3 regions of the Lentilactobacillus sp. TOM.63 genome follow, and region 2 is predicted to be linked to each of the others. Evidence: a T-box and tRNA genes for the amino acid it is inferred to sense, from the RefSeq annotation. Region 2 holds a T-box; the other regions hold tRNA genes.
The links. The T-box of region 2 lies ahead of leuS (leucine--tRNA ligase). A T-box ahead of a tRNA ligase gene usually reads a tRNA of that ligase, here a tRNA-Leu.
Positions count from the first base shown of each region.

Region 1 (13,679 bases), on a different contig from region 2:
GTGATTGCAGCTTTACGATCGGCAATGTAAGAAACTGCAACTTTATCATGATCAATATGTTGGGATATTGTTTCCGCAATTACTTTCGGATCCTCAGTTGCCGGATCATCAGTCGTTAAATAAGCCTTATTGGCAAACTCGCCAATTGCTTTTCCAAGTCCTTCCCGACGGTCAATTCCTTTATCGCCGGTGCTGCCAGTGATCACAACAATTTGCCCCTTGGATTGTTGTTCTTTGATGAAATTCAACACGGAATGCAAGCTACCATAATTGTGGGCATAATCCACATAAATGGTCCCATGCTCTTTAGTTGGATAAATTTCCATTCGGCCAGGGACTGTTGTGTGAGCTAAACCATATTCGATATCAGCAACGCTTGCCCCCATCAAGCCACTCGTAATTGCAGCGGTCACGGCATTACCCTCATTGTAGTCGCCGGGAATGCTAATTGTGTAATTGCCATCAATAGCCAGCTTCTTTGCATGATTGGTATTGGCAGTAATCGAAATTTTGTTACTGGTCAACGAATCCTCCAGTGATTGATACTGAAAATCAACTGGGATTCCAAGTTCGGTTACCTCAGCTTCCCGACCATAAATGTAGATGTTTTCTGGCTGGGTCGTCGTCTTGGCAGCATAATAAATGTCTCTGATGTGCGTTCCATCAGCATTCAAAATACAAATATTAGAGTTAACCAAAAGCTGTTCTTTGCAGTGTAAGTAATCCGCAAACGTTGGGTGTTCATTTCGGCCAATGTGATCTGGCGAAATGTTCAAAAACACCCCAACATCGTAATGAAGCCCATAAACGCGATTTTTCTTATAGGCCTGAGAAGAGACTTCCATTACCAAATGTGTCATCCCGTTTTGGACAGCAGCGTTCATATTTGTGAACAAGTCCAATGATTCTGGAGTCGTCAAACTGGACTTCACAACATCGTTGGCAGTATTCCCTACCACCGTGTTGATAGTGGAGAATAAAGCAACTTTTTGTTGATAGGTTCTATCTAAAATTGACTTTGCAAAATAGGCCGAAGTCGTTTTCCCTTTGGTTCCGGTAAACGCAATTGTCGGCAATTGATTCTGCGGGAACCCAAAAAATACCGCACTTAACAGCGACATTGATTTTTGGATATCATTCACGATAATACCGGGAATCGCAACATTGGTGAATTCTTGTTCAGAAACGTAAGCAATCGCACCTCGATTCTGAGCATCCAACAAATAGCTTGCTTTAAAATTACCCTTACAAAAGAACAGGCTTTTTCCTGAAACCAATTTAGAATTGTACGCAATTTGCTTAAAATTGAGACTTAAGTTGCTCAATTGACTTTTCACTAATAAATGATGTTCGTTTAAAATCACCAAAGCTTCGTCAAGAGTAATTTGTGCCAACTTATGCACCTTCCATTTCCTTACGAATTCTAAATTTGTGTTCTATGAACCAAACTAACGGTATTTTCAGTGGTATCTTCAGGGAAGTATACCTGGTACCAGAGAATGAAGGTATAGATTGTGAAGATTTTTTGCATGTTGGACTTACCTTCAGCATGTTCTTTTAATAAACGGTCAAGTTGTTCAGTGTTAAAGAACTTCTGACCCGTATCTGAATGGAACGCGTGCACGATGCGTTCATGATATTTTGGATCATTAATCCAGCTGGCAATCGGTGATGGGAAACCGAGCTTCTCTTTCAGGGCTGTCTTCTTAGGCATTTCCCGTTCAGCGGCTGTCCGCAAGGCAATCTTCGTTTCATCTGGGGTAATTCGGGTCTTAACCGGCATGGTTTCCGCAAACTTGGCAACCTCTTTGTCAACGAAAGGAACTCGAACTTCCAGTGAATTACACATACTCATTCGATCAGCTTTATGCAAAATATCATAAGGAAGCCAAGTGTTAATATCGAAATACTCCATTTGAGTCATTTCATCCTTGTCAGCAACATCGTCAAAAATGTGCTTCGTATATGCACCGGAATCGGTATTGATTGACGGATCTTTCAGTACCTTATTTCGATCTTCGTAGTTGAAAACATAATTAACTCGATAATATCGTTCACTTAACGGTTGGGCGCCCCGCATTAAGAAACGCTTACCATGAAACCTTGGCAGGCGTTTTGCAACTGCTGCTAAGCCTTTACGTACCGGCTTGGGAACGTATTTCTGATAGCGATCAAATGGAATTGCTTCCAAATACGTGTTATAACCACCGAAGAACTCGTCAGCTCCTTCACCGGATAAGGCAACCTTCACGTGCTTGGAAGTCTCTCGTGACAGATAATAGAGCTGAATTGCAGCGGGATTTGATAACGGCTCATCCATGTAGTACATCATGGTTGGTAGGAAGTTGAAGTAGTCATCGCCATCCATGTAAATTGGCGTGTTCTTCTGTTGAATTGTTTTGGCAAACTCTGTCGACCAAGCGAGTTCACTATATTTAGAATGGTGGAACCCAATTGAAAATGACTGAATTGGCTTAAGCTTAGCTGCTTCATTCAATACGTAACTGGAATCAATCCCACTTGACAAGAAGCTGCCGACTTCAACATCGGCGATCATATGTGCTTTCACAGAATCATCAACCAACTTACCAATTTTATCGGCATCACCTTCAATCGTCTGACTATTATCAATGTGATCATAGTTGAATTTAAAGTAACGGTGGGTTTCAGTCTTGCCGTTCTTGTGAAGGAAATATTGGCCAGGAAGTAATTTGTAAACATTCTTAAACATGGTTTCTCTAGACGGAATAAATTCAAAGCTCAAATGGATTGGCAGAAGTCTGAGGTTTAATTCCTTCTTGAAATTTGGATGCTCCAAAAATGCCTTGATTTCTGATCCCCAAAGGAAGGAATCCCCATCGTCATAATAGTATAATGGCTTGATACCAAAGTGATCTCGGGCGCCAAAAACCTCATTCTTCTTTTGATCATAGATCACAAATGCAAACATCCCGCGAAGTTTGTCAAGAAGTGCAGGTCCCCACTCCTCATAACCATAAATCAGGACTTCAGAATCAACATCTGTTCGGAACTTATAACCCAAGTCACGCAATTCTTCCCGGATTTCTTTATAATTGTAAATTTCGCCATTAAACGTTAACACTTTGGTCTTGTCAGCGTTATACATCGGCTGGCCACCATGGGCTAAGTCAATAATGGAAAGTCGGCGGAATCCCATGGACACGTCGTTATTAGCAAAATAAGCTTCGTCATCAGGTCCACGATGCTTAATTCTATCTGCCATATCATTAATTGTATTTTCAGGAACATCTTTTTGGTTAACGTAACCAACAAATCCGCACATAACTTATTCCCCTTTTACTAATTCAATCTTCATCAAAACATAACGCCTATTATTTTATCAGATAACGACCCAAGCTACCAGTAGTATAATGTTTTCTTAAAAAAGGTCCAAGAAAACAAATTAAAAATAGCTGAATTTTGTTTTAGCATTATTTTACGTTATAATTTAATTAAGAGTTAAAAAGCATTGAAGGGAGCGGTATTTATGGATGAAATCGTATTTTTTAACCCGGGCGATTCAATTGGCAACTTTCATGATCACAATGAAGCTGTCAAAACTGCTCAAATTTATAAAGAAAAACAAAATCAGAACAAACGAGTCCTCGTCGTTCACGGCGTTGATAACAAAGATTTTGATATTTTCTTGGCAGACGATGTTGTTTCCCACGATAATGAAAAAAACGCGATTCAAAAACCATACAAGGTTTCGGATCGTTTATAGTTAGACACAAAGTAAAAGAGCCGATAGTGATAAGCTATCCGCTCTTTATTTTTTTGGAAACAATTTGGTTCCTCTTTTAAATTATTCATCCTTAGCATTCACAACTAACACTTTGGTTGTGGCGTTACGAACGACATAAGCAGTTGTTGAACCAATCAATACCCGATTCAATGCATCAACACCGGATTTACCAATGACAATTAAATCAATGCCATGTTGATCCGGATAAATATGGGTAATAATGTTCTTGGGGTTACCAATGTCAACGGCTGTTTCATACTTAACGCCTTGTGAATCAACATACTTTTTAGCTTCATCAATAATGTTATTAGCAACATTTTTTTGATCGTCGTACATATTTGCAGGCAATCCTGTCCCACCAGCGCCGTAATAGAAATTGGTGTTGTTAATGACTGTGATCAAACTGAGTTTTGAATTAAACTGTTTGGCTAATTTGACTGCTTCTTCAAGAGCTTGCTGCGAATTCCTACTGCCATCAAGTGGTACTAAAATATTCTCATACATGCTGATCATCCTTTCTAAAATCCTGTAAGCGCAATCAACTTCACTACACCTACTATAATGCAACGTTTATAAATCAAATGCAATTAATAAGCTTTATGATATATACAAAATCACAAACTTACAGATTATAAAAAAGCTTAGTGACCAAAATGTGTGATTTGCTATAATTTAAATCAATTCATTTGTAACATCACATTTTTCTTAGAAAGGAATCCCTAATGATAACGAAACAAGACTACATTAAACAGTTAAATTTAGAACCACACCCAGAAGGTGGTTCGTATAAACAACTTTACCATAGTGAAGATACGTTTTTTGCACCTGAAAGTCGTGGTGACCGCTATCGATACACGTCAATTCTATTCCTACTCGATTACGGAAGCCCTTCTCACTTTCATCGGCTCAATCATGATGAATTATGGTATTTCCATGCGGGTAAGCCAATTATAATCCATTGTATTGATGAAATTGGCAAGTATAGCAACTTTAAGCTTGGCAGTGACATTCTCCATGGGGAACAGCTGCAGTTTCGAGTGCCTAAGAATACGATCTTTGCGTCAGAAGTTGCCGACCCAAATTCTTTTGCTGTCGTAAGCTGCATGGTCTCGCCTGGATTTGACTTCCACGATTTTGAATTATTTCATAAAGCTGATTTGGCTGCTGACTATCCAATATATAAGGACTTAATTGACCGTTTAGGGGCAGAATGAATGATACAAATAAATCGCGTTAATCCACTCAATTAAAGTGAATTAACGCGATTTATTTAACCTGTATTAGTGCCCCGAGCAAGATTCGAACTTGTACTTGATTTCTCAAACAGCGACCTGAACGCTGCGCGTCTGCCAATTCCGCCATCGGGGCAACAACAAGTTTAATTTTACACTAAAAGTACGAACTTGAAAAGAAGTTTTGGTGTTTTGATTTAAAAATTAAGTAACGACTGGCACTCGGATCGCGTTTCATTAACAAATAACCGATTAATGCCATCAAGAAAGCCCCGATTAAATCAGCAATCAGATCAGTCATTGTATCCATTAAGGCTGCCCGACCGATGAGCATTCTTCCAGCTTCTTCGTACCGCTGCAAATTAAGACCGCCCAAACCGTCTGCGGTGAATTCGTACAGTTCCCAGAAGACCCCACAAGCCGTCCCAAACGAAAAGGCAAATAGACTCATCAAAAATGGTGCTCTTCGTGAATTATCCCTAGAGTCAAGTAATCCTTGGAAAATAGAAAAGCCCAACCCTGCCAACATCATGGCCGATAAAACATGTTCATATTTATCCCAGAACATCACACCATAAAATTGCAGTCCGGATCCCAGAAAAATCGACATATAGAGGAACACGTAGAAAAAGATTAATTCAACTTGAGGAAAGTAAAAATACCCAAATTTTTCAATGATAAATGGTAAAATAGCAATTAAGATTCCAACAAAAACTTCAATTAACAATAATAATTGACCATGAAACTTAGGTTCACCTTTTAGGAACCAAAATCCGTAGTATCCTATGTATCCAATCATTGAAACAACGGTAATCATAAATAACCACGTGCTAAACCTCAATCGACCTATATTCATATTATTTTATTCCTCCCGTGACGGTAAAAAGATTGTTCAAAATTTAATAGTTAAAAATCTACTTCTTGCTTTTATTCTGAGATACCTTACAATAATATTATATATAAACTAATAGGAGCTAAACTTATGCCTAATATACAGCCTATTCAGTTGGATAGCCAACTGTGTTTCCAACTTTATACAGCAAACAAGAAATTCAATCATTTCTATCAGAACGTCTTAAAACCATTCAATTTAACTTACCCTCAGTATATTGCTATGCTCACTTTATGGCAATATGCACCGCTTTCGGTTAAAGAATTAGGTGGCCATCTTAATTTGGATAGCGGGACACTAACCCCACTGTTAAAGCGTCTAGAAAGCCACGGCTGGATAAAACGTAATCGGAGTGAAAAAGATGAACGAACGGTCATTATTCAGTTAACCAAGATGGCTGAAGATGAAAAAGAAGAAGTCTTCGGCCATGTTAAAAAGTGCTTCGAAATCTTGGACTTAGAGGAAACTGATAAAGAAAATTGTGCTGAATCCATTGCAATGATTGAAAAGAAACTCGATCAATATAATCGTAAAATTGACTAGTTGCTTATTACAAAAAGGCTGGTATCAAGACCTATTCACGTCCTGATACCAGCCTTTTACTATCCTAAAATACCATTCAAGCGTCAATTTGTTCCAACTCTTCGGCTGCCAACTGGCCAATTTGATTAAAAATCGAAATCACATTCATCCGGTCAGATGTGCTCAAAGTGAGCATCGCGATTTCAAGCGAATGCTTGCCATATACAAACCGCGCCACATCATGATCAATTTGGTTACCTTCCCCGGTTTTATTGAATACTTGGATCGCGTCACCCGACTCATCAAAATTACCGGGAAGCTTATATCGAAACTGCTGATTTTTAAACCAATTCGTCACAATGTCACCGTGGCTTAAGGCCATTTCAAGCAGCCGCAAACTTTCCGCTGCATTGGTCTGATTGTCAACACCTTGCTCCAACGCGTGAGAGTCCATCAAATATCTATTAAGCCGAGTAGTCTGAAAATGATGATCTTCCAAATAATGGTTAATCGACCTCGTGCTGAAGTGGTGAATCAAAATATTACTGGCAAAATTATCAGAATCACTAATCATAAGGGCCAGCAAATCCCTTAAGTGCCAGTCAGCTTGGGAAAGTAGTTGTAAAACACCTGCCCCACCTACCGGCTTCTTGCCAGATACAACAATTGATTGATTGAGATCAACTTGACTATCCAAAATTTCATTTAGAATTGCTAATTTAATCAAAGAAGCGGATGGGAAAACGTCCTGAGCATTTTTCTCATAAACAATTTGACCATCCAATTTGATCATCGTGCCAACCGTTAACCAATCGACATCCAACAACTTAGACACCTGCTTGTGAAAAGCTGTTCTCATCGCCAATATCTCCGAAAGCCCGCAAACTCTGAAGCAAACTTTGGCTCGGTCAAGTCAGCGATATCAACTTTCGCACCTGGTGTTCGTGACTCAATCATCTGCCCGTTGCCAATGTACATGCCAACATGGTGGACGTAACCAGTACCATGATCATACGCAAAGAATACTAAGTCACCAGGTAAAATCTCTTCTGGTGATAATGGCAATCCTGATTCTTGCTGATCATCAGCATCCCGCGGAATATCAAAGCCTAAAACTCGATGAAGCGTATAAGCAAATCCCGAGCAATCAAATCCATAGGAACTGACACCACCCCAAAGATAGCGCATCCCTAAAAATTGACGTCCCATTTGAACCATTGTCTCACCGGCATTCTGGCCAACAAATGGGAAAACAGCCGCTTTTTTGTCAATGTAGCCCTTTCCAAGTGGGGAAACAACTTCAAAATAGTCGCCATCAGTCCCGGTTTGAAGAAGAACTGTCCCTAAACTCAATTCTAGAATTGGTTGCTTATTTTCGTTATACAAATTAGCGGTCCTAACGGCAATTCTCACCGTTGCAGTGACCGGTGGGTAAACGATTTGTTTAGCGCTCAATAGTTTTGTCGGAACCCATCCTGGATAACCTCGTGAATCAGAATCATCCGATTGACTGGCAACGTAAACCTTAGCCCAATCTCCATCAAAATGATCGATAATCACTTCATCGTTAAATAAAGCTTGAGTCTCCAATAAATCTTTCTCTGAAAGGTCAATCGATTCTTGATCGCTCATTTGATCGGCCCAAGTTTTGCCATCACCCTCTAAGGCAGGGCGATCCACTTTTCTTGGTGATTCTTTAGACTTCCAGATAGTTGCTACAGGAACTTTAACCCTTCTTGTTTCCATCTGGGCACCTCCATTCGTTTTTATTTATGATAACACTTATTAGCAGTTTCTTGAACGATAACCACTGACCCTAACAACAATCCAAATCCAATACAAAACGAGACTGGAGTCAAACTTGATGGTTTGTCTTCAGCCTCGTTTATAATCTATTTTTAACTTTGGGGAGCAGGACGGGTTATTTTGCAAACCCCAGTCCGGCAATCGTCGGTAATTTAATTTGATTATGTTCGTTGATAATCCCACCAGAAGTGGGATTACTAGAGAACATCATTGATGCATCCAAATCGACATACTTAATATTGCGCTTTGCAGCCGCTAAGTGAGCCGCAGCAGTGACTGAAACCGATGATTCAATCATGCTGCCCACCATACAGGGAATGCCAGCAGCCTCGGCTAGAGTATTAATCTTTAAGGCATTATCGAGCCCGCCAGCCTTCATCAGCTTTAAATTGATGATATCACAGCCGTTGAGCTGAATGATTCGATAAGCATCAGCTACTGAAAAAATACTCTCATCAGCCATGATCATAGTGGTTGTATTCGCCGTCACGTCTGCCATTCCTTCAAAATCAGATGCCGGAACCGGCTGCTCGACTAATTGAATATCAAGCCCCAAATCACGCATCTTATTGATGATATAAGTTGCTTGCTTTGGATGCCAGCCTTGGTTTGCATCTAACCTGAGCTTAACTTCAGGACCAACTGCCTTTCTAAGGGCAATCATCTTTGCCAAATCCTCTGCTTCAGAGTCGCTGCCAACCTTGATCTTCAAAGTTGTAAAACCGCCGGCAATCAGCGCTTTAGCTTGGGCAATCATGTCAGCCGTTGTGCCGACACTCACTGTGTAATCTGTGGTGATTGTATCCGAACGACCACCCAACAATTGATAGAGCGGCACACCATAATGCTGGGCAATCAAATCGTTCACGGCGATATTTAACGCGGCCTTGGGGCTGGAATTGTGAACCATTGCACCGTCAATTGTCGCTTTTAAATCCTCAGAATCAACTAAGGATTGACCAATTATCTTGGGACCAATCACAACGTCAATGGCTTCTTTAATGCTTGCCATTGTATCGCCAGTGATTACAGGGGTTGGTGCTGCCTCCCCGTAACCGACTTTGCCTGTACTATCGGTCAACTTAACAATGATAGTTTGAGCAGTGGTCACCGTTCTCAACGCTGTTTTGAATGGGCGCTTGAGTGGAACGGCTGCACTTTGAATTTCAATTCCCTTAATAACTGGATCCAATCAATCTACCTCCTACTTGATGTAAGCATTCTTAAAGTTGTAATTGGCACCAGCTGTGTTATAAACAATTCCCTTAACTTTTGAATTAATCATCCATTTTTCCCCCGATTGATACAGTGGAATAATGGCTTGGTCCTTCAATGCAAGGTTTTGCGCCTTTACCATATCGTTCCAACGAGCTTGCGCGTTACTCCCATCATCGTTATTGCTTGCCTTGATCAAACGATCATACTCGGTGCTCTTCCACTGTGAAATGTTGCTTGGGTTATCCGAAGTTAAAATGTTCAAGAACGTAATTGGATCAGAAAAGTCGGCAAACCAGTTAGCAACCGTTGCAGTGAACTGATGATCAGTCTGTCTTGAGAGAATAACTCGTCCAGGAATATTATTCAAAGTTACTTTCAAACCCGGTAATTTCTGCAAGGCACTTTGGAGATATTCACTCAGTTGCTTTTGATCATAGGAATCTGAATTCATCAAAGTAAAATGCAATGAATTAAGGCCAACTTCCTGCATCCCTTCTTTGAAGAGCTGCTTTGCCTTGGTTGGATTGTAAGTCATTGATGCCGGAGCAGTCACGTCTTTGGTGAAGTCAGTCCCGTTTTGAGGTGAAACGGCTAATCCTTTGGAAACGAAACTATCAGTATCCATGGCACCGCCACCAACCACTTTATTAGCTAATACTTTTCGATTGATAATCATCGACATTGCTTGGCGGATCTTCAAATTCTTGAAGGCCTTGTTCTTTTGATTCAGCGCAATGTAGTAACAGGATGACTGTTTTCGAGAAACCATATCCTTCTTGTTGCCCATTTGTTTAGCTTGAGTAGCTGACAATTGTGCCATATCAAGCTTCTTCTGGTTGAATAAGTTCAAACCGGTTGAAGGATCTTTGACAACGCTAAACTTAACGGCATCGAGTTTAACGGCCTTCTTATCCCAATAATTAGGGTTCTTCTTTAAGGTCCAATTCAAGTTTGTCCCGGTCCACTTGGTTAACGTAAATGGTCCGTTATAGACTTGGGTTTTAGACGATGTGCCGTAATCGTTACCATACTTGTTAACCGTCTTGGAGTCTTGAGGGAAGAAGACTGGGAATCCCATTAACAACTTGAAGTAAGGAATCCGTTGCTCCAAAGTAACGGTGAGCTTGTATTTGCCATCGGCTTTAATTCCGAGTGAGGAAACCGCAGCTTTTTTATTCTGAATCTTGTCGGCGTTCTTAATTCCTGAGAAAAGATAGCCATATTGAGAAGCGGTCTTTGGATTTAACGTCCGCCGCCATGAATAAACAAAATCTTTGGCGGTAACTGGATCACCATTGCTCCATTTAGCGTTCTTTCTCAAGTTAAACGTGTAGGTCTTACCATCTTTTGAAATAGTTGATGAAGTGGCAATTCCCGGTTCAACCTTACTGTCTTTGCCTAGTCGATATAAACCTTCATCGACGTTATTCAGGACATTAAAAGTACCAACCGCTGTCGTTTTTGACAAATCCACGGTTGTTAATTCTGAATCAGTCGATGTTGTAATTGTTTTCTTCTGCTGACTCGATTTGGACCCACAACCTGCGAGAATTAACGAAATGCTGGTAACCCCCGCTAACATAGCAACACTATGCGATAACTTCATAATAAAATCACTCCTCAATGATTTGTCCAATTCTTAACAAAGCTTAGTTCCTAATTTAGCATAAAAACCACAAAAAAACAGGTCTTTTCTAATACTATTTAGAAAGACCCGAATAATTCATACTTTTATTTCAAAATCGTTATTGCCATTCTACGAAGGTTGTAGATTCTTTCGAATTGATCTTTGGACAACCAGTATTTCCCATCGATCGGATCACTTACATGAACTTGGTCAGCTTTAAGGCCATCCAGTAACACTGCATGATTATTAACGGGAACCTTGCCAAATGGATACTGCTCCCATTCCGGATCGGCGAAGTGAACCGTGACAAATGTTAATACCGGATTGCCTGCTTTCACCGCTTCATACAACCATTCTGGATTAGCCCCACTTAAATCCTGAAGGTGATCGTACCGACTTGCCCACAAAATGAGTGGTCGGACAAAAATAGCTTCAAACTTCCCCTTTTGGTTCTTAAACGGCGACCCGCCAAAGCCCCGATACGGATTGGCATCGTTGCTAATCGGCATCTCCAAGAGAAATTGACCGTAATTGATATCAAAGGCGTGATGCTGGTAATGGAGCCCCGCCAGCATACTTGCGGCCTCACAGCCGTTAATTGCCCCCCATGCATTTTGATTGATATTTTCTGCATTTAATAAAATTTTTGAACTCATTAACTGACTCCTAATTGGCTAAAAATAGTTGCCACCATGTCCGCATATTCCGGTTGCTGCTTGGCAAGTTTGCGAGCTGCATCACAAAAGCTCAACCGCAGCCAATCCTTTCGATCCACAACCGAATCTGCGTGAACCAGCGAACTCAACACTGATTCGTCCACAACCGCTGCAGTTGCCCTAAAGAAGACGTCGATCGCATTGTCGTTAAACCGCGTCACAGTGTCAAAATTGCTGGCTGGAAAATGGCTCACTAAATTGGCTGTTGAAAAGGCAAAGACAATTTCACCACTACCATTCCCAATGAAGCCACCAGTCCGATTGATGCCAACAGTAGCCCGTTTAGCCAATCGCCGGAGTTGGCGGGCATTTAATGGAGCATCGGTGGCAAGCACGGTGATAATTGATCCCTTTTCTTCTCTATTCTTATCAGCTGCCAGCATTTTGGCCAAAGGTTGACCAATTGGTTGGCCAAAGATGTTCAAATCACTGAGAAACCCATAGTTGCTCATTACAAGAGCTCCGATTGTATACTCATGGTCATCATCAACTTTGACAACCCGGGATGCTGAACCAATTCCTCCTTTAAGGTCATAGCACATCATGCCACGGCCAGCGCCAACCGCGCCTTCAGTGAAGACATCGCTTGCGCCGTTAAGGGCTTCAGTCACATCTGATTCGGTGATTCGCATTTTGCGAATATTTGAGACATCCCCATCATTACATTCGGCTACGACGGGATTCACGGTACTGGTTGTGTCGCCAATTTCCGGGTTTTCGGTCAGCATCATTTTAGTAAGGGCGTTGACGGCGGTGCCAACTCCAAACGTATTGGTCAGCACAATTGGGGTTTCAATTGTCCCAAGCTCGTCAATTTGAACTAAGCCAACACTCTTGCCAAAGCCATTAATGACGTATGAAGCGGCTGGAACCTTATTCCGAAACAAATTATCAGGATGAGGAAAAATCACCGTCACTCCGGAATGGACATCCTGATCATCCACGGTCACTTGCCCCACTCTGACACCAGGGACATCTGTGATTAAGTTTTTCGCCCCTTTGAGACCATCTGATACATCGTTTAATAGTTTTACATTTAAGCCCATCTTATCCACCTCAAATTCATTTAAACTCAATTTAGCACGGTTAATGAAGATCCGTCAATCAAACAAAATAGGCCAGAAACTGAAGTTACCAGTCCTGACCTAAACAGTTAGACAATCAATTCACCATGACGATTTGGGCAATCATCATGCCAACTGCAATTAAATTATTTAAAAAATGCAATCCAATTGACACTTTAATGTTTCGAGTTTTAACAAACAAATACCCAAGGATGCCACCAAGCAGCGCATAAGTCAGAAAACTAATCACGTTGATTGTCTCCATATGGGCCATAGAAAAGATCACCGCACTCACGATGATTGGAGCCCAAAAACTTTTAGCGTTAAAGAATGCGCCAATTAAGAATCCTCTAAAGACCAGCTCCTCTAAAATTGGCGAACAGAACACCGCTGTGATCCCCATTAGCACTAGGGTTAAGTGACTACTGGTCATCATCTTTTGAATGACCTCATTATTAGACGTTTGATTAACGTGGTAAACTGCTTGATTCAGCATCCCTAAGACAATTTCGATCACAAAGAACGCCAACCAGGAATAGACAATCCATTTAATATTGTTACCCGTTAATTGCAGCTTGGTAGCTGGCCGAGCATAGCGCTTGAAAATATAAAGCGCAATTCCAATCGCAACTGCGAAGCCAATCAAGTACAACGCTCCAATTAACAAATTGATCAAGTTTGAAAAATGACCGAGGATAATGAGCTGAAGTGGCAACTGGACGATGCCCACAATAATGAACAGGCCCACAAAAACCATCGTCCGTTCAAAATAGTCACCGAAGCTTAACTTTCGTGATTCATCGTTCATAGCGCATTCTCCTTCTTGTTAACCGTTA
Region 1 covers NZ_JAUCAP010000008.1:40,450-54,128, forward strand. Annotated here, with positions in the region: gene QUF07_RS02790 (UDP-N-acetylmuramoyl-L-alanyl-D-glutamate--2,6-diaminopimelate ligase) at 1-1,394, opposite strand, end outside; gene asnB (asparagine synthase (glutamine-hydrolyzing)) at 1,424-3,304, opposite strand; gene QUF07_RS02800 (hypothetical protein) at 3,509-3,745, shown strand; gene QUF07_RS02805 (universal stress protein) at 3,827-4,270, opposite strand; gene QUF07_RS02810 (cupin domain-containing protein) at 4,489-4,980, shown strand; tRNA gene QUF07_RS02815 (tRNA-Leu) at 5,051-5,134, opposite strand; gene QUF07_RS02820 (DUF2238 domain-containing protein) at 5,156-5,854, opposite strand; gene QUF07_RS02825 (MarR family winged helix-turn-helix transcriptional regulator) at 5,981-6,433, shown strand; gene QUF07_RS02830 (serine hydrolase) at 6,510-7,271, opposite strand; gene QUF07_RS02835 (C40 family peptidase) at 7,268-8,158, opposite strand; gene QUF07_RS02840 (dipeptide epimerase) at 8,334-9,410, opposite strand; gene QUF07_RS02845 (peptide ABC transporter substrate-binding protein) at 9,423-11,042, opposite strand; gene QUF07_RS02850 (C39 family peptidase) at 11,168-11,719, opposite strand; gene QUF07_RS02855 (P1 family peptidase) at 11,719-12,825, opposite strand; gene QUF07_RS02860 (CPBP family intramembrane glutamic endopeptidase) at 12,941-13,651, opposite strand; gene QUF07_RS02865 (S53 family peptidase) at 13,670-13,679, opposite strand, start outside.
Region 1: it has a tRNA-Leu gene. The T-box ahead of leuS (leucine--tRNA ligase) is inferred to sense a tRNA for this amino acid. The anticodon was not compared.

Region 2 (6,040 bases):
TGGTCGTTACCCGATCGCGTAGATGGTTGTTATCGTCAATCATGAGGCGCCAGACACGATCTAACCAATGATGGGCACCGTTGATTCCTTCTTCGCTCCAAGGCTTAGCAGCGTCGATTGGGCCCATAAACATTTCATAAACCCGCAAGGTATCCGCACCATACTTTTTAACAATGTCATCAGGATTAATGACATTACCTTTGGACTTGGACATCTTTTCATGGTTAGTTCCCAAAATCATTCCTTGATTAACCAACTTCTGGAATGGTTCTTTGGTTGGGACTACCCCAATGTCATAAAGGAACTTGTGCCAGAATCTTGCGTATAGCAAATGAAGGACGGCATGCTCTGCACCGCCGACATATAAGTCAACCGGTGACCAATACTTCAATTTCTCTGGATCGGCAATCGCCTGATCATTATGCGGATCAACGTAACGAATAAAGTACCATGAGCTACCTGCCCATTGTGGCATCGTGTTCGTTTCCCGTTTACCCTTACGGCCATTTTTGTCAACGACGTTTACCCAGTCCGTTAAATTAGCTAGTGGACTCTCTTTACCGCCTGAGGTTTGAATATCTTTTGCTTTTGGCAATTTGAGCGGTAACTCGTCTTCTGGCACCAGGGTTGTTTCACCATCTTCCCAATGGATCACAGGAATTGGTTCGCCCCAGTAACGCTGGCGACTGAAAATCCAATCACGCAACCGGTAGTTGACCTTTTCGTGGCCAGCTTTGTGATCGGTTAACCAATCAATTGCCGTCTTAATAGCTTCATCCTTACCCATACCATCCATAAAGCCAGAATTGAAGTGAGGACCATCTCCAGTGAACGCAGATTCATCAGTGTCCCCACCCTCAATTACCGGAATAATCGGTAAGTCAAACTTCTTGGCAAACTCATAATCACGGTCATCGTGAGCCGGAACCGCCATAATTGCACCAGTTCCGTATGATTCAAGAACATAATCACCAATCCAAATTGGCACTTCTTTACCGTTAATTGGATTAATCCCATAGGCACCGGTGAAGACCCCACTCTTATCCTTATTTAGATCCGTTCGCTCCAAATCGGACTTTCGGGAAACTTCATCCTGATACTTTTCAACTTCAGCTTTTTGCTCGGGTGTTGTAATCTTGGCAACCAACTCGTGTTCTGGGGCTAATACCATGTAAGTTGCCCCAAATAACGTGTCCGGTCGAGTGGTAAAGACTTCAATCTGAGCATCATCGTGCCCCTTCACCTTGAAGAATACACTGGCACCGCGAGAACGGCCAATCCAATTACGTTGTTGTTCCTTGATACTTTCAGGCCAGTCCAAGTCATCCAAGTCATCAATCAACCGGTCAGCGTAAGCAGTGATCCTCAGAACCCATTGACGCATTGGGACCCGATAAACCGGGTAACCACCACGTTCAGTTTTCCCATCAACAACTTCTTCGTTGGCAACAACAGTTCCACCCATAAAATCAGGCGCCCAGTTAACTTCAATGTTATCTTCATAGGCCAGTCCATGTTTATATAATTGCTCAAAGATCCACTGGGTCCATTTGTAATACGATGGATCGGTGGTATTAATTTCTCGGTCCCAGTCATATGAAAAACCAAGCGACTTGATTTGCTTTTTGAAGACCTTAATGTTTTTAGCCGTAAAATCACGTGGATTATGCCCTGTCTTTAATGCGTACTGTTCTGCGGGTAATCCAAAAGCATCCCAGCCCATTGGGTGAAGCACGTTTTTACCTTGCATGCGTTTCATCCGTGCCATGATATCAGTGGCCGTGTAACCTTCAGGATGGCCAACGTGGAGTCCTTGACCAGAAGGATATGGAAACATATCCATCACATAATATTTATCTTTCGTATTATCTTCAGTTACTTTGAAGGTCTTGTGTTCATTCCAATAATGCTGCCACTTACGCTCGATTACGTCGTGATTGTATGCCATTGTGTAACTGCCACCTTTCAAAACTTTTCAATAAAATGAAAAAAGTCCTACGAGAAACCACACTGGGATTCTCATAGGACGATTTATCGCGTTACCACCTATCTTCTCAATTACTGAGCACTCAAAATCAATAACGGCGATAAACCGGGACGGCCTACTTTGTTCAGCCGTTCATTCAACGATGAGTTCACCCTAACTTGGTCCAGATTCACAGCGACCACCTGGTTTCTTAAAGACAAGTTAAAAGTTACTAATTCGTTTCTTCATTTTCACTAAATTGAAATTATTGCCTATTATCATACCAAAGCTGCGTCTAAAAAACAACCGCCTCAAGATATTATAATTGATTCATCTGTTTGGAAGTGAAATTAATGAAAATACGATCAAAACAAATCGGCAACCCGTTTTGGGGCCTTTCACTACTTGTGTTTCTAGCTTTTACCGCTGGCGTTTGGCGTCAATCAGCATGGATAACACAATTTGACCACTATTTTGGCAGCCGAATTCGTGAATTGGCTAACCCGGAACTCACGGCCTTCTTTGTTCATTTTACCAAAATTGGGAATCTGATACCGCTCATCACATTCGTTGCTGGCGCTTGCCTGGCTTTATTGATTCTCAGAAAAAATAAAGCTAGTCTCTTTTTATTCATCAACACTGTTCTGTTAGCAATTCCGGTCAATACATTCGTTAAAGAATTAATCGATCGGCCACGCCCACAGTTTACCCACCTCGTTGCGGTTCACTCAAGCAGCTTTCCGAGCGGTCATTCAATGAGCACGATGATGATTTTTGGCAGTTTAATCATCATTGTCAATCAATTATTAAAAAATAATTTGGAAAAATTAATGCTTAATACCCTATTCATTGTTATGATTATACTAATAGGAATAAGTCGAATTTATGTTGGTGTTCATTTTGCAAGCGACGTGGCCGGTGGTTGGTCACTTGGATTCTGCCTGTTATACATGAGCGAATTCGTCTTCAACAAATTTGGAGGAGGCCTATCATGAAAAAAATTCCGTCAGCATTGGAATTTAGTCATCAATTATTTGCCGAACGAATATCGCAGGGTGACACGGTTGTGGACTGCACCGTTGGTAACGGCCACGATACATTGTTTTTAGCAAATCTTGTCGGTCCAGCGGGCACATTGTATGGATTCGATATTCAGGCGGAAGCGATCAAAAACACGCGTAATTTATTGACCAAAAATCATGTCGATACGGAAAACGTCTATCTCTACAACATCAGTCACTCAAAGGTTGATGAGATCCTGCCATACGAAACAACCATTGCCGGGGCAATCTTTAATCTCGGGTATCTGCCGGGCGGCGATAAGACCATTGTCACCTATTCTGAAACAACCATTCAGGGCATTCGGGGTTGCCTGAGCCATTTGGCTAGAAACGGCATCGTCGTGTTAGTGATTTACTATGGTCATCCTGGCGGTGAGAAAGAGAAAAAAGACGTCCTTGAATTTGGTCGCCAACTCGACCAAAAACAATACAACGTCCTAACTTATAAATTTATTAATCAAGAACACTGGCCACCGTTTGTGATGGCCATTCAGCGGATCGATTAGTCGGTTCGCTGTTTCTTTTTGCGATCAGCAAAATTAACTGCAAATGCGATCAATATCAAAATCAGCGCCACAATAAATACATTGTGTAACGAATGATAGAGAATGGTCCTCAATTTTGGCAAGACATGACTGCTCAGTTGGTTGGCCGTCATTGGGTTAATTAACTTGTCCATCATTTTCAGTGTGGTGCCCTCGGTTTGGCGTACCCCTCGGAGCATTGTCATATTCATCACAATTCCAAAAATAGAAATCATCAGCGTTTGCCCTAATGTTCTGGCAAGGGTGTTAAATGAAGTCGCAACGCCAATTTCAGTAGACTTCACTGTATTTTGAACGCTGATCATCGACGTCGTCACGGTGAGACCAAATCCAGTTCCACAAATCACTGATATCAATAGAAAGGCCACAAACGGTGTATAGGCTGGAATAAGCACCATGATAATCCCGCCAACTAAAATAAAGAACAAGCTTAGGTTGATAATTGAATGCGGGGTGGTTTTGACCAACAATTTACCGGCAATAAACGAACCAACAATCCACATCAGTGAACTCGGAGTGATGGCAAAACCGGCCATTGAAGCTTGGAGGCCCAGAATTCCCTGCGTCCAGTCAGGCAAGTAAACTTCGTATCCGATCAAGAAACCACTGACTAAAAAGACCACGATATTTTGAACCACGAATGTCCGATTATCAAATAGTTCCATGGGGATCAAAGGATCTTCTGCGACGCGTTCTCTTCTAATAAACATAATTGCTGCAATCACGGTCACTAAGAAACAGCTGGCCACGATTTTCCAATTAATTGGACTTTGACCCACCAACTGGAAAGCATACATAATCGCCAAGAGCATAATTGTTAACCAGCAAGTCCCGCCAACATCCATTTTACTTTTTGTCTGGCGTTTCTCTTCATGAAAATAAAATTGAACCAAGATCATGACAATCAGGCCAATTGGCAAATTAATGAAAAAGATCCAGTGCCAACTTAGTTGATCAACAATAAAACCACCAAGTAACGGGGCGATGACAGAAGCGATTCCCCAAGCGGAACTGTTTAAGCCTAAAACCTGAGCGCGCTTCTCCAGCGGATAAATATCGGCAATAATGGTGTTGGAAATCGGTAAAATAGACCCAGCCCCTATTCCTTGAACTGCCCGCCAAATAATCAGAACCAGCATGGAGTGAGATAATCCGGACATCACGGAACCAAAAATAAAGATTGTAATGCCGCCGATAAACATGGGCTTGCGGCCAATACTATCAGCCAGCTTCCCATAGATCGGCGTTGCAATCGCATTGGTTAACAAAAAGATCGAGAAGACCCAATTCATCAGCGCAACGCCGTGAAGATCCCCGACGATTGTTGGCATTGCAGTTGACACAATTGTTCCTTCAATGGCTGCCATGAAAGTGGCAACAAAAAGCGCAATTGTGACAAGCATAACGTTACTTTGTTTAGCTGTTTGTGACATGAAATAACCCCTTACATTGATTTTTAGCCAAAAAAGCACCCTTGAATTTTCAAGGGCGTTTTGCTGGTTAGCTGTTTATAACTTGAAATAATCTTTTAACGCATCAACCTTATCCGTATGCTCCCAAGGCAAGTCAATATCTGTCCTACCAAAGTGGCCATATGCAGCGGTTTGTTCATAAATTGGTCGTTTAAGATCCAACATTTTAATGATTCCTGCAGGTCGCAGGTCAAATAGTTTCCGAGTTGCTTCAATTAGTTTCTCTTCTGAAACCTTTCCGGTACCAAACGTGTTGATATCGATTGAAACTGGGGTGGCAACCCCAATGGCATAAGCCAACTGAATTTCAAGTTGGTCTGCTAACCCGGCTGCCACAATATTCTTTGCAATGTAACGAGCGGCATAACTGGCTGACCGATCAACCTTAGTCGCATCCTTACCAGAAAAGGCACCGCCACCATGGTGAGCATAACCACCATAAGTGTCAACGATAATTTTCCGACCAGTCAAACCGGCATCCCCTTGAGGACCACCAATCACAAACCGACCAGTTGGATTAACCAGATAACGGGTATTCCCATCCAAGTACTTGTCTGGAATAACGGCCTTGATAATCTTCTCAATCACGTCAGAGCGAACTTGATCCAAACTGACCCCTTCATCATGCTGGGTGCTCAAGACGACCGTATCCACTCGCAGTGGTTTGTCGTTGTCATCGTATTCCACGGTGACTTCTGCTTTCGCATCAGGTCCTAAGTAAGGAACCGCACCAGACTTACGGAGATCAGCCTGCTTTCTCATTAACCTATGGGCTAATGAAATGGCTAATGGCATCAGTTCAGGGGTTTCGTTAATCGCATAACCGAACATCAACCCCTGATCACCAGCACCAATCTTATCAAGCGGATCCGTCTCACCATTACGTTCCTCTAAGGCATCATCAACCCCCTGAGCAATATCAGGAGACTGTTCGTCCAAAGCAACGATCACGGCACAGGAATCACCGTCAAAGCCATAACGACCATCACAATAACC
Region 2 covers NZ_JAUCAP010000055.1:582-6,621, forward strand. Annotated here, with positions in the region: gene leuS (leucine--tRNA ligase) at 1-1,948, opposite strand, end outside; T-box leader at 2,020-2,221, opposite strand; gene QUF07_RS10135 (phosphatase PAP2 family protein) at 2,320-2,961, shown strand; gene mnmM (tRNA 5-(aminomethyl)-2-thiouridylate-methyltransferase MnmM) at 2,958-3,533, shown strand; gene QUF07_RS10145 (MDR family MFS transporter) at 3,530-5,005, opposite strand; gene metK (methionine adenosyltransferase) at 5,081-6,040, opposite strand, start outside.

Region 3 (13,679 bases), on a different contig from region 2:
TCGACCATTTGAGTATGTTCGGACGCAATATGTTGGCGATCGATTTGAGTTTTATTTGGAAAAAGAATAGGGCACTTGAATAAAAGCGTTTTGACTATCCATAAAGGCTCCGAAGTTAAAATCCCCCAAACTGAAGGGGTTTAACTTTGGAGCCTTTATGTAATGAATGTAGCAGGCAGTGAGATTTTCTGACGCAACGATCGCTGACTTAAGTTCAGTTTGAAAAGCGCTGTTTTAAGACTTGCAGCAAGTACTTTGGCAGCACCATTAGTCTGCCGATTCGAGCAGGCTCTTTCATGACGCGGTACAACCACTCTAAGTGCATCTTTTGCCAAGTAACCGGGGCACGTTTCACGGTTCCAGTAAGCACATCAAACGACCCACCAATTCCCATCCAAAGGCCATTTGTAACTGCTCGGTTTCGTTCGATAAATTCTTCTTGTTTCGGGTACCCGGTTGCAACAAATACCATATCCGGATTAGTCTGGCGAATATCATTAACGATTTGAGTGTCGTTGTAAAAATACCCATCATGAGTGCCGGCAATGACAAGATCTGGAAATTGCCTGCTCACAACTTCTCGTAGCTTCTGGATGACGGCTGGTTTTGCCCCAACGAAGTAGGCCGACTTTTGATGTTGATTGCCCCAGCTGAGTAAACTTTCAAACAAGTCGTAGCCCGTAACCCGTTCCTCAATCGGTGTTTTTAACAGCTTAGCCCCAATCACGATTCCGATACCGTCAGCGACAATAAAATTGGCCCCCTTGATTAATTTGGTGTATTCCGGGTGATTGCGGGCATACATGACAATCTCCGGATTAGCTGTCACCACAAACGTATTTTGTTGCTGGTCGATTCGCTGTTGAAGCGTCTGTTCAAATGCGCTTTGAGTTGTATTGATAAATGGAATTCCTAAAATCGATACTTTTGATTGCTTGGTCATAATGACTCCTTCAATAATTATTTTGAAGCAAAAACCGCCATTTTTCTGGTCAATGTGACGATAAATGATAGAATTAACATGATTACTTAATTATATAACATCTCATCGGGAAGGATATTGAAACAATATGTCAGAAAATAATAATTTGACACTTCACACCGATTTTTACGAAATCAACATGATGGCAACTTATTTTGAGAAGCATATGGAGAATCGTCATGCCGTTTTTGAAGCCTTCTTCAGAAAACTGCCTTTTGGAAACGGGTATGCTGTTTTCGCTGGGTTGGAGCATATTATTCAATATATCGAGAACCTTCACTTTACTGACTCGGATATTGACTATCTTAAAGAAGTGACCGATTATCCGGACAGCTTCTTAAACTACTTGCGAAATTTCAAATTTAAGGGCACGGTCCGTTCAGCGTATGAAGGGGATGTTGTCTTCGCAAATGAACCGATCCTTCAAGTTGAAGGAACTCTGTGTGAATGTCAATTGGTTGAAACCGCGATTTTAAATATGATCAATTACCAAACCTTAATCGCAACCAAGGCATCCCGAATTAGGACGGTTGTTGGTGACGATCAACTGATGGAATTTGGCAGTCGGCGGGCCCAAGAAGTTTCGGCAGCAATTTGGGGAACGCGGGCGGCCATTATTGGTGGCTTTAATGCGACTTCCAACGTTTTGGCCGGTAAAAAATTTGGGATTCCGATTAGCGGAACTCACGCCCATTCACTTGTTGAGTCGTTTGGCAATGATTACAGGGCGTTTCATGCCTATGCCCAAACCCATCACGACTGTGTCTTCCTTGTGGATACCTATGATACGCTCAAAAGTGGCGTTCCCAGTGCAATTAAAGTTGCCAATGAAATGGGCGACAAAATTAACTTTGCGGGCGTTCGCTTGGACTCTGGAGATATGGCTTACTTGTCAAAACGAGTTCGAGAAGTTCTTGACCATGCTGGGTACCCCAATACGAAGATTTACGCCTCCAACGATCTCGATGAAACGACGATTGCCAGCTTGAAGATGCAACACGCCAAGATTGACGTTTGGGGCGTTGGCACCAAAGTAATTACGGCGTTTGATCAACCAGCTCTCGGGGCAGTTTACAAGATGGTGTCAGTTGAAGATGATGACGGCCAAATGGTCGATCGGATCAAGATTTCCGGGAACGCGGAAAAAGTTTCCACCCCTGGCAAAAAGCAGGTTTGGCGAATTACCGATACTAAGGACGGCAAGTCTGAAGGTGATTACATCACGCTGTCAACTGAGGATCCCCGGGAAGAGAAATCAATTTACATGTTCCACCCAAATTATACTTATATCAACAAGACCGTTGAAAATTTTGATGCGGAACCTTTACTGAAAACTATTTACAGAGATGGCAAATTGGTTTATGATCGTCCTAATTTATCTCAGATCAGCGATTATGCCGAAAAAGAATTGGCAGCGTTGTGGCCTGAATACCGACGGGAACTCAACCCACAAAAGTATCCGGTCGATTTATCACAAAAGTGCTGGGATAATAAGCGTGACATTATTGAAAAAGTCCGTAATTACGTTCAACAAATAAAATATTAACGAGGGATGCACATGAGAGCAAAGCAGCAGGAAATTATTAATGCTTTAAAAGTCAAACCGGAAATTGATCCAAACGAGGAAATCCGTCGCAGTGTCGAATTCTTGAAGCGTTATCTTCGCAAGTTTTCGTTTTTAAAATCCTTGGTACTCGGCATCTCCGGTGGTCAGGACTCAACATTAGCAGGGAAATTGGCGGAAATGGCGATTAGTGAACTGCGTGACGAAACTGGTGATATCAGTTATCAATTTATTGCCGTCCGGCTCCCTTATGGTGTTCAAGCAGATGAGTCTGATGCCCTTGAAGCAATCAAATTTATGAATGCCGACAAGGTTTTTCGGGTGGATATTCAATCCGCTGTGGATGCAGCTACAGAATCTGTTGAGGCAAATGGCATCCAGATTAGCGATTTTAATAAAGGGAATATCAAGGCCCGCCAACGGATGATTGCGCAATATGCAATTGCGGGTGAGACTAGCGGTGCCGTAGTGGGAACTGATCATGCTGCCGAAGCTGTCACTGGTTTCTACACCAAATTTGGTGATGGGGCAGCTGATATCACCCCCCTTTGGCGATTAGATAAACGACAGGGTAAACAGCTCTTAAATGAACTTGGCGCACCCAAGCATCTCTATGAAAAGACACCGACTGCTGATCTTGAAGATAACCGGCCGGCCTTGCCAGATGAAGTTGCCTTGGGAGTGACCTACCAAGATATTGATGCCTACCTAGAAGGCAAAAATATTTCTGAAAAAGCTGCCGAGACCATTGAAGGCTGGTATAACAAGACTGAACACAAGCGTCACACGCCAATTAATGTCTATGATACGTTTTGGAAGTAATTAAAGAGTGACATTTTATTAGTGATTATGTATAATAATGATAAATAAAGGGAGTAACCAGCAGCGGTATGCTGTGATTATCTCGTCAACGTGAAATATTCGTATTTCCGGGATAACTCTTAAATGGTGAGACTTGTGGATTCTTCATGGGAAGAAATCTGCAGGTCTCTTTCTTTTTAAGACATGCCACCCGCTACAGTCAGTTTCCAAGCATTTATTGGAAGCATTGGGGAAGATGAGAGCTGGGTTGATGCGCTCGTTGCTCGTTACTCACTTAAATTTAGGACAGTTCATCCAAGCAGAAGTCTGCACATTAGTCCCTCACATATTGCTTTCCCAAGAATGGATATACGAGGAAGCGCATGTTCAACTTTTCAATGCTCGGTTGGGCTTACTCAGAGGAGGAAGTTAATGACACAGGAGAAAAAATTTAGTTATCAGCGATCCGTTGCCGACATCATGCAACAAATGAAGTCCAATCCAAATGGGCTGACGACCAGCATGGTGGCTGAACGTCGCCAGCAATTCGGCCCTAATAAGTTGACTGCCAAGCGGCGAACCACACTACTGGAGAAATTTATTGCCCAGTTTAAAGATCTGATGATTATCATCTTGATTGTTGCGGCCATTATTGCAGGAATTGCCGGTGAACATGTCGATGCCATTATTATTCTGGCAGTTGTGATTCTCAACGCGATCTTTGGGGTTTTCCAAGAATCCAAAGCAGAAAATGCAATCGATTCGCTCAAACAGATGTCAGCACCAATGGCAACGGTTTTGCGAAATGGTGAGTCGATCTCAATTAAAAGTGAAGAGATTGTCCCGGGAGACATTGTTTTGCTGGAAGCAGGGGATGTTGTTCCGGCCGACTTGCGACTGACTGAGGCAAACTCGCTCAAAATCGAAGAGGCTGCGTTAACGGGTGAATCCGTTCCTGTTAACAAGCAGGTTGAAACAATTTCGGAGAATGACTTACCCCTAGGGGATCGCAAAAATCTCGGCTTCATGAACAGTAATGTCACGTCTGGACGGGGTGTTGGGATTGTGATCGGGACCGGAATGAATACCGAAGTAGGTAAAATTGCCCACATGCTTAACACCACTGAAGAGTCAACGACACCGCTTCAGGACAACTTGAAGTCCCTTGGAAAGATGCTGACGGTTTTGATTTTGGTGATTGCCGTCATTGTGTTTGGCATGGGAATGCTTCGCGGCCAGGAGAGCTTGATTAACATGCTGTTAACGGCGATTTCATTGGCCGTTGCCGCAATTCCCGAAGGCTTACCCGCAATTGTGACGGTCACCTTGGCGCTTGGTACTCAGCAAATGGCCAAGCATCGCGCGTTGATCCGAAAGCTGCCAGCAGTCGAAACCCTTGGGAGTACGGATATCATTTGTTCTGATAAAACGGGAACGTTGACGCAAAACAAAATGACCGTCGAAAAGGTTTTCCTGAATGAAAAATTGGCCGATTCTGCTGATACCCAACTGGATTTATCTGATCAGCTTGCCCAAATCATGGTATTGAATAATGATACCAAGTTCCAAGAAGATCAATTGGCGGGTGATCCAACTGAGACGGCGCTTTTGTCCTTTTATTTGAACAAAGATCAACCTGTTCAAGATTTTGTTAACCAACACAAACGGTTAGCCGAGATCCCATTCGATTCGGAACGAAAACTCATGTCGACCTTTAACCAAATGGATAACGGTCAGATCATGATGACGATGAAAGGGGCCCCTGACCAGTTACTACAACGTGTCACAAAGATTAAAGATGGTGATCAGGTCCGAGACATCACTGATGGGGATAAGAAACTCATCAGTGACACCAATCACAGTTTGGCAACCCAAGCACTCCGAGTTCTTGCGTTTGCTTACCGAATGGTTGACTCAGTTCCCACTGACTTGACGAGTGACGCTCAAGAACGTGACATGACCTTTGTTGGTTTGATCGGAATGATTGACCCTGAACGACCAGAAGTGGCTCAGGCGGTTGCTGAAGCCAAATCAGCAGGGATCAAATCCGTGATGATTACAGGAGATCACCAGGACACTGCCCAAGCAATTGCTAAACGGCTGGGAATTATTGGCCACGGAGATTCACAGGATACAGATAAAGTCATTAACGGTGCGCAATTAGATGAAATGTCTGATTCCCAATTCGATGACGCCGTTGGCAATATTGCCGTTTATGCCCGAGTTGCCCCAGAACACAAGGTTCGAATTGTGAAAGCTTTGCAGAAAAAGGGGAAGGTCGTTGCCATGACCGGTGATGGCGTAAACGATGCGCCCGCCCTCAAGACTGCCGACATCGGTGTTGGCATGGGAATTACTGGGACCGAAGTGTCTAAAGAAGCCAGCGATATGGTTTTGGCAGATGATAACTTTGCCACGATTGTAACCGCCGTTCGAGCTGGCCGAAAAGTATTTTCAAACATTCAAAAGTCACTACAATACCTGTTATCAGCGAACTTAGGAGAAGTTTTAACTTTATTTGTGATGACAATGATGGGCTGGGAAATTTTGGCACCTGTCCAGATTTTGTGGATTAACTTAGTAACCGATACGTTCCCAGCGATCGCATTGGGCGTTGAACCCGCCGAGCCGGGAATTATGAAACGCAAGCCTCGGGGCAGATCGTCAAACTTCCTTTCTGGGGGGATCATGAGTAATATCCTGTATCAGGGCTTCTTTGAAGGTTTCATTACGTTAGCGGTTTATGCTTTCGCGATTATCAATCCGGTGCACTCATCAGAAGCGTTGGTTCACGCAGATGCGTTGACGATGGCTTATGCCACTTTGGGATTAATCCAACTTTTCCACGCCTTTAACTCCAAGACCATTCATCAATCGATCTTTAGAGTGGGGCTGTTCCGAAATAAATTCTTTAACTGGGCATTGTTGGGATCAACTATTCTGTTAATTGCGACAATTGCAGTTCCCGGTTTCAACGAAATGTTCCATGTGTCTAACTTGACCGCTTCACAATGGGTCGTGGTGGTATTTGGTGGCTTTATGATCGTTGTGATCACAGAAGTAGTAAAATACATTCAGAGACACTTTTTCCACAAACAATAAAAATGGGGGTAATGATAGTTTGAAACCACAAGATATGCAACGTTATGCAAAGGTCGTATCGGATGTGATCGATTCAACATCCGCAAATGGTACGGACCTCAATGATGATTTTGAAACGTTACGAAAGGCAATTGACGCCGATACCGTTTCAGAATTGTCGACGGACGAATTAGCAAGAATTAAGGCCCATTTCCAGTCAGGAACTGATAAGTACAAGGAAAATGTCAACAAGCTTCAACAGGCACCGGTGCCTGTCAAAGTTCTGGGCAAACATAAGCTGTTGGTTCGCCATTACGAGGACTATACTAATGCTTGCCAAGCAATGACCGATAGCATTGATCCGGATGTCACGACGATTAATGTGGATCAGTTCAATAAGTCGGAGAAGGATCAAGAGGGTAGCATTGCGAAGGTTTCCAGTGTGACGACGAGAATTATGGGCGGTATGTAAGTAACCGACAGCGACTGTTTCAGATCTAAACAAAAGGGAACGTTAGGCGGTAAATTGTTTATAAATGCAACTTGGCTTTCCCTGTTCATATTGATAAAACTTGCGACCAACCGCTGATCCCCGCCATTTAAGTCAAAAAAGTAATGCATTCTGGTTTTGGAATGCATTACTTTTTTGACTTAAATTCTGGGATCAATTGTGGCTTGTCCCAATCTTTCTTCTGCCCAATAATTTTTCTCACTGACTGAACATGATATAATTAACCGTGACATTATTTGATGAGGTGGAATAAATGACTGATACACTTGCCGAAAAGATTCGGCATGATTTACCTAAATTACGAATCGAGCAAATTTCTGAAACACTGAAAATGTTCGATGAAGGCGACACGGTTCCCTTTATTGCCCGATATCGAAAAGAGCGAACCGGCAACTTGGATGAAGTTGAAATTCGAGATATTGAAGCGGCAGCTCACCGAATTCAGACGTTGGATAAGCGCAAAGCTGAGGTTATCAAAATCATCACCGAGCAGCAAAAGCTAACCCCTCAGCTCGAATCTGAAATCAACGCGGCAACCGTCCTCCAACAGGTCGAAGACTTATACTTACCGTACAAGCAAAAGCGGCGGACAAAGGCCACAATTGCCAAAGAGAAGGGCTTACAGCCATTAGCAGATGCCGCGCTAAAGTTTGCCCCTAATTTGGATAGCCTGGTTGAACAAGCCGTTGATCCAGAAAAACAACTCCCTGATAAGGCTGCTGTATTTGATGGTATTCATGAAATTTTGGCTGAAACATTTGGTGATCGAGCCGATTTTCGAAATTGGGTTCGCCAGAATACTAATCAGTACGGTGCCCTGGTGACCAAGATCAAAAGAGGTGCTAAAGAGGCTGACGAAGAAGGGACTTATCAGCAGTACTATGATTTTTCTCAATCGGTCAAATCAATTCCCTCATTTAGGACCTTAGCAATCAATCGTGGTGAAAAGGAAGGTATTTTATCGGTGAAGATCGATGTGAATGAAACGCCGATTGATTGGCATTTAAAAGCCAATACAGTTGGTAACCAAACTGGTTTGGCGGCCAAAATTGTGGAAAGTGCCGTGTTAGACGCCTATTCACGCTTCATTGGTCCCGCAATCGAACGGGAAATTCGTAAGGATTTGAGTGAAGTTGCGTATAACCACGCAATCGATATTTTTGGCAAGAATCTGTATAACTTGCTCATGCAGGCGCCATTAAAGGGTAAAGTTGTCATGGGCTTTGATCCGGCTTATCGGACTGGTTGTAAGCTCGCAGTGGTTGATCAGAATGGGAAGTATTTAGCCAAAACGGTGATTTATCCTCACAAGCCTGCTGGTGAAGCAAAACGAAAAGCAGCCAAAGGGGAATTCATTGATTTCATTAACCAAAACCACGTGGAAATGATTGCGATAGGTAACGGGACTGCCAGCCGGGAATCAGAACAGTTCGTTGCCGATGCCATTAAAGAAATTGAGACGCCAATTTATTACGTCATTGTGAACGAGGCCGGGGCATCTGTTTATTCTGCCAGCAAGGTTGCCAGAGAAGAATTCCCTGATTTCAGTGTTGAACAACGATCGGCCGTTAGTATTGGCCGACGGATTCAAGATCCCTTGGCTGAATTGGTCAAAATTGATCCCCAAGCTATCGGAGTTGGTCAATATCAACATGATGTGCCTCAAAAACAGCTAAGTGAAAAATTGGATCAAGTGGTTGAAACGGCTGTTAATCGGGTGGGGGTTAATTTAAATACTGCTAGTCCGGATTTGCTAGTTCATATTTCTGGGTTAACCAAATCTACTGCAAATAACATCGTTAAGTACCGCAATGAGGCCGGCCAATTTAATGACCGCTCGGATTTGAAGCAGGTACCGCGATTGGGGCCAAAAGCGTTTGAACAGTCCGTTGGTTTCCTCCGAATTATTGATGGCGATAATCCACTTGATAATACGGACATTCATCCAGAAAGTTATCCGGCGACTTACCAATTACTCAAGCAATCCGATCTGAGTGCAGCCGACCTTGGCAAGCCGGTTGTTGCTAAAAAACTCAGTCAAATTGATTTAGACCAAACTGCTCAGTCGCTAGAAATTGGGCGTGAAACGCTGCAGGATATCATTAAGGGAATTGAGACTCCTGGCCGAGACTTGCGAGATGAGATGCCCGCGCCATTACTCAGAAAAGATGTGTTAACAATGGCCGATCTAAAGCCGGGGATGAAGCTTCAAGGAACCGTCAGAAACGTTGTTGACTTCGGCATATTTGTGGATATTGGGGTTAAGCAGGATGGCTTGGTGCATATTTCCAAAATGAGTGACCATTTTGTCAAAGATCCAAGCAAAGTGGCCTCTGTTGGAGATATTGTGACCGTTTGGATTGATTCAGTGGATGCTGATCGTCACCGGATTCAATTAACGATGGTGGAACCAGAAGCAGGACAGAAGAGATAAGCTAATGACAAATACTGAATTACAACACTTAGTCGAACAAATATCGATCCAATTTTTTTCCAGACCCTTTACGCATCGGGCCTACTTCAATCCCAGATTGCGGACAACTGGTGGCCGTTATCATTTAGACAGTCACGATATTGATATCAATCCTAAGATGGATGATGGCCAGTCTCATGACGTTTTAATTGGTATCATCAAACATGAGTTGTGTCATTATCATCTCAATCTTGCGGGATTCAGTGGTCGGCATAACACCCCTGAATTTAAACAATTGTTACAGGCAGTTGGTGGATCCAGATATGCACCACGGATTGAATCAACTACGCCTTCATTTCATGTTAAATATCTTTATCGGTGCACACATTGTGGTCTGGAGTATCATAGGAAACGAAGGATCAATGTTTCGAAATATGTCTGTGGTCGATGCCACAGCAGGTTAACGTTAATCGATATCGGTCTCGAGAAACAATAGATCATTGATAACGAAAGGAGTTTGACAATGGCAAAACTAATTATTCGCGTTCCGGCGACTTCAGCCAACGTAGGTTCTGGATTTGATTCTGTTGGGGTTGCCCTTCATTTGTACTACACGGTGATTGTTGAAGAAAAAACCGATAAGTGGAAGGTTAATCATGCCTTAGGAGCTGACGTTCCAACCGATGAGCACAATTTAATCGTCCAGACAATTCTCAAAGTGGATCCAGACATTCATCCAAGACAGCTGACTGTTATCTCAGATGTCCCAATTGCCCACGGGCTTGGTTCGAGCACAACGGCCGTGGTAGCTGGGATCAAGATTGCCAACGCCTTAGGTGATTTGGATCTGTCGGTAGCAGATCAAATTAACCTTGGCTCTCGATTTGAGGGACACTCAGAAAATGTTGCTTCCGCATTGTTGGGCCAGCTGACCGTTTCAACTTTCGATGGTCAACAAGCAGTTGCGACCCGGATTGAATTACCGGATGTATACGCTTTGATGTATATTCGCCCTGATGGGATCAGTGAAGCGGAAAGCCGTAAGAAATTGCCTAAGACAATCAGCTTTGAGAAGGCGATTCATGCCAGCAGCAAAGAGAATGTCTTTGTTGCCCTTGCAGCTCAAGGCAAGTGGGATGAAGCGGTTAAATTAATCGAAGGGGACCAAATCCATGAGCCGGCCAGAAAAGAACTTGTGCCGGAGATGGATACCATTTTGGAAACGGCGCATAAGCTTAATATTTACGGTACTTATTTGAGTGGTGCTGGTCCAACGGTTTCAACCCTGGGGAAACAAGCAGCTTTGACCGAACTTAGAATTGAGTTACAACAAAAAAATATGAATGGTAGTTTACGACTGTTACAAATAGACCAAGAAGGCGCAACGGTTCGCGGCGAATAAAAAAAGTATTTGTCATGACTGCTAATTTCTGCTATAATTTTATCTGTTGATGCGGCCATGGCGGAATTGGCAGACGCGCAAGATTAAGGATCTTGTCGAGAATTATCTCGGTGGAAGTTCGAATCTTCTTGGCCGCATTATTAAAGTCCGAGTTACTATCATTTTGGTAGTAATTGGGACTTTTTTTGTTGAAGCATGGTTGATGAATACTGTTTGGTTGGACTGCAGCGAAATTTTGACGCTGAAAATTTATAGGCGTATGGGACTGAAAGTAGTTCAACCAGGACATCATTGATCCTTGCGCAACAACATAGCGCGACCTGATTCACAAATCAATAATTGGAGTTGACTGTATGAAGTATTTGATATTTGACGTCGATGGAACTTTAATTGACACAGAAAAAATGTACCTTTTACCATTGCATAAAACGCTCATCGAAAACGGGTATGACGTTACATATGATGACGTAAAAAAGGTGTTTGGAATCACCGCCACTGACGCTCTCAAAATTTTGGGCGTTCAGGATGTTGAGGGGATGCTTGCCAAGTGGTTTGGTCAAATCAAGGACTATAAGCACTATGCCCACGTTTATCCTGGAATTACTGACGCGTTGGCTAAAATCCACGCCATGCAAAATACTCGTCTAGCAATTGCAACGTCAAAACAGGAAAGCGAATTTCACCGAGACGTCACCCGATTTGGTCTGGATAAATATTTTGATCAATTTGTATTCTCAAATGAAATCAAACGCGGTAAACCAGCTCCTGATATGGTTCTAAAAGGAATCGAAAAATTAGCTGCAGATCCTGATGAAACGATCTATATCGGCGATACAATTTATGATCTGCAGGCTGCTCACGCTGCAAATGTCAAATTTGCATTAGCCGGCTGGCGAACCGAAAAAACAGCCGAATTTGAGAAAACCGATTACGACCTTCAGACACCAGCCGACTTACTTAAGATTTAAGATAACCAAGATGAAACCGCTCTTTTGTGATATATTGGTGGTAACTAAACGTAGAACATAAGATTAATGACAAATGAAAAGGTGATTGGATGATTTCGATTTTAGTTGCAAGTCATGGCAGGCTTTCAGAGGAGATTGTCAAAACTTCTGAAATGATTGCTGGCAAGCAGGCACAGATTAGTTGGCTTTCTTTGGATCCCAATGATGGCATTGATTCACTTCAAGCTAAATATAATAAAGCGTTGACAGTGTTTACTGAACATCATGATGTGTTAATTTTCACTGATATGTGGGGTGGTTCTCCATTTGAGGCAGCTGGTCGGATCGTTGCGGATAATCCCGAGCATATTGCGTTAATTGGTGGTGTTAATTTACCTATTTTGTTAGAGGCATTTGTTTCCAGAAAGACTTCTCTAACCAACTTAGTAGATCATCTGATGTCAGTTTCAAAAAATGCCATCCGCCAATTTAAGTTATCAGAAAATCATGAAGGGATTTGAGACCAATGGATAATTTATTCGATGTATTGAAGATGGTGAGTTTCAATCACATGGGGTTTGACGCTTCTCAGGTGGTCATTACCGATTTGGAAGGAAAGCCGAATGGCATTTTAACCGACTTGTACAGAGACGTCGTTAACAAAATTAATTTGTTTATTGATCTGCGGTCAGCAAGAGATGCTGGTGACGTTTTAACGCTATTACGAGCTCACACACCGCTTCCAGATGATGTTCTGGAGGAATCAAGATCCTAGAAGAACCGCTTATCAGGATTAATTTCGCTCCTCAGAAGGGACAGATGGAATTACAAGTTCGTGGCTAGTTCGTCTGTTAAACCCGACTCAAAAAAAGACCTATTTCATTAGTCGTCCGGCTAACGAAATAGGTCTTTTTTGAATCGGGTTTAATTAATAACCATTGTAGGATGATTGATTACCAGTGGTATCAGTCCCTGTTGTGGTTGATGCATCGGTATCCGTTTGGGTCTGGGAACTTTGCAGCTTCTTTGACTTGGATAAGCCAAGTGTAGATCGAATATCGTTTGAAACCCGAAGCAATTTAGTTTGAGGAACAACTTGATAGGACAAGCCATCGATCATGGCGTTTTCGCCTTGTAAGGTTTGTGACTTAATATGGTGAGTTGCATCGCCATATTTGGCCCGAACTGCAATCATGTCATCAAATGTCATGTCAGTTTTCATATTTCCTTTGAGAGATGAAAGAATTGACTTATATCTTGGAAGGGAGGTGACGTTCAAACCTTTCATCACCAGCTTTTTAATGATTTGTCGCTGACGGGCTTGACGGCCATAATCCCCACGAGGATCGTCATCACGCATTCGGGCGTAATCTAGGGCTTGTTGACCGTTTAGGTGGGTCTTCTTGCCTTTAACGACGTTTGCATGCCCATATTGGAATGTCAATGGGGGAACAACGTCCACGCCACCGACGGCATTCACCATGGTTTCCAAACCGCCCATATTGATGATCGCGTAGAAGTCAATTGGGATATCCAGCAGGTTCTGGACTGTCTTAACAGCTGTTCCCGGCCCACCAATGGTATAAGCTGCGTTAATCTTCTCGTATTGTTGAGTATCCCCCGGGACATTAACCTGCGTGTCTCTGGCAATACTGGTTAAATGGATTGTTTTCTTTTTAGGATTAATGGTTGCAACAATCATAGTATCCGTTCGACCGGTATCGTGACGGCCAAGTGCACCAGTGTCTGTTCCTAGTAACAAGATCGACAGAGGCTTACCTTTTTGAATGACGGATGATACGTTTCTGGCTTTTTGAATATTTGTTGAATCGTAAGTTTGGGTGAAAGTCTTTTTGGCGCTCTTATAAGCGCCATAGCCCCAAACAAGTCCGCTCCCGACAATAAGGAGGAAAACCAGAAAGACACTCCAGCCGATAATGCGGCGCTTCTTTTTATTGCCCTTCTTGTAATGGGGCTT
Region 3 covers NZ_JAUCAP010000053.1:2,048-15,726, forward strand. Annotated here, with positions in the region: gene QUF07_RS09945 (GntR family transcriptional regulator) at 1-70, shown strand, start outside; gene QUF07_RS09950 (WecB/TagA/CpsF family glycosyltransferase) at 215-943, opposite strand; gene QUF07_RS09955 (nicotinate phosphoribosyltransferase) at 1,071-2,528, shown strand; gene nadE (NAD(+) synthase) at 2,541-3,368, shown strand; gene QUF07_RS09965 (calcium-translocating P-type ATPase, PMCA-type) at 3,711-6,449, shown strand; gene QUF07_RS09970 (hypothetical protein) at 6,469-6,900, shown strand; gene QUF07_RS09975 (Tex family protein) at 7,193-9,373, shown strand; gene QUF07_RS09980 (SprT family protein) at 9,378-9,848, shown strand; gene thrB (homoserine kinase) at 9,876-10,754, shown strand; tRNA gene QUF07_RS09990 (tRNA-Leu) at 10,806-10,891, shown strand; gene QUF07_RS09995 (HAD family hydrolase) at 11,108-11,722, shown strand; gene QUF07_RS10000 (PTS sugar transporter subunit IIA) at 11,812-12,222, shown strand; partial or broken gene QUF07_RS10005 (hypothetical protein) at 12,228-12,544, shown strand; gene QUF07_RS10010 (LCP family protein) at 12,630-13,679, opposite strand, start outside.
Region 3: it has a tRNA-Leu gene. The T-box ahead of leuS (leucine--tRNA ligase) is inferred to sense a tRNA for this amino acid. The anticodon was not compared.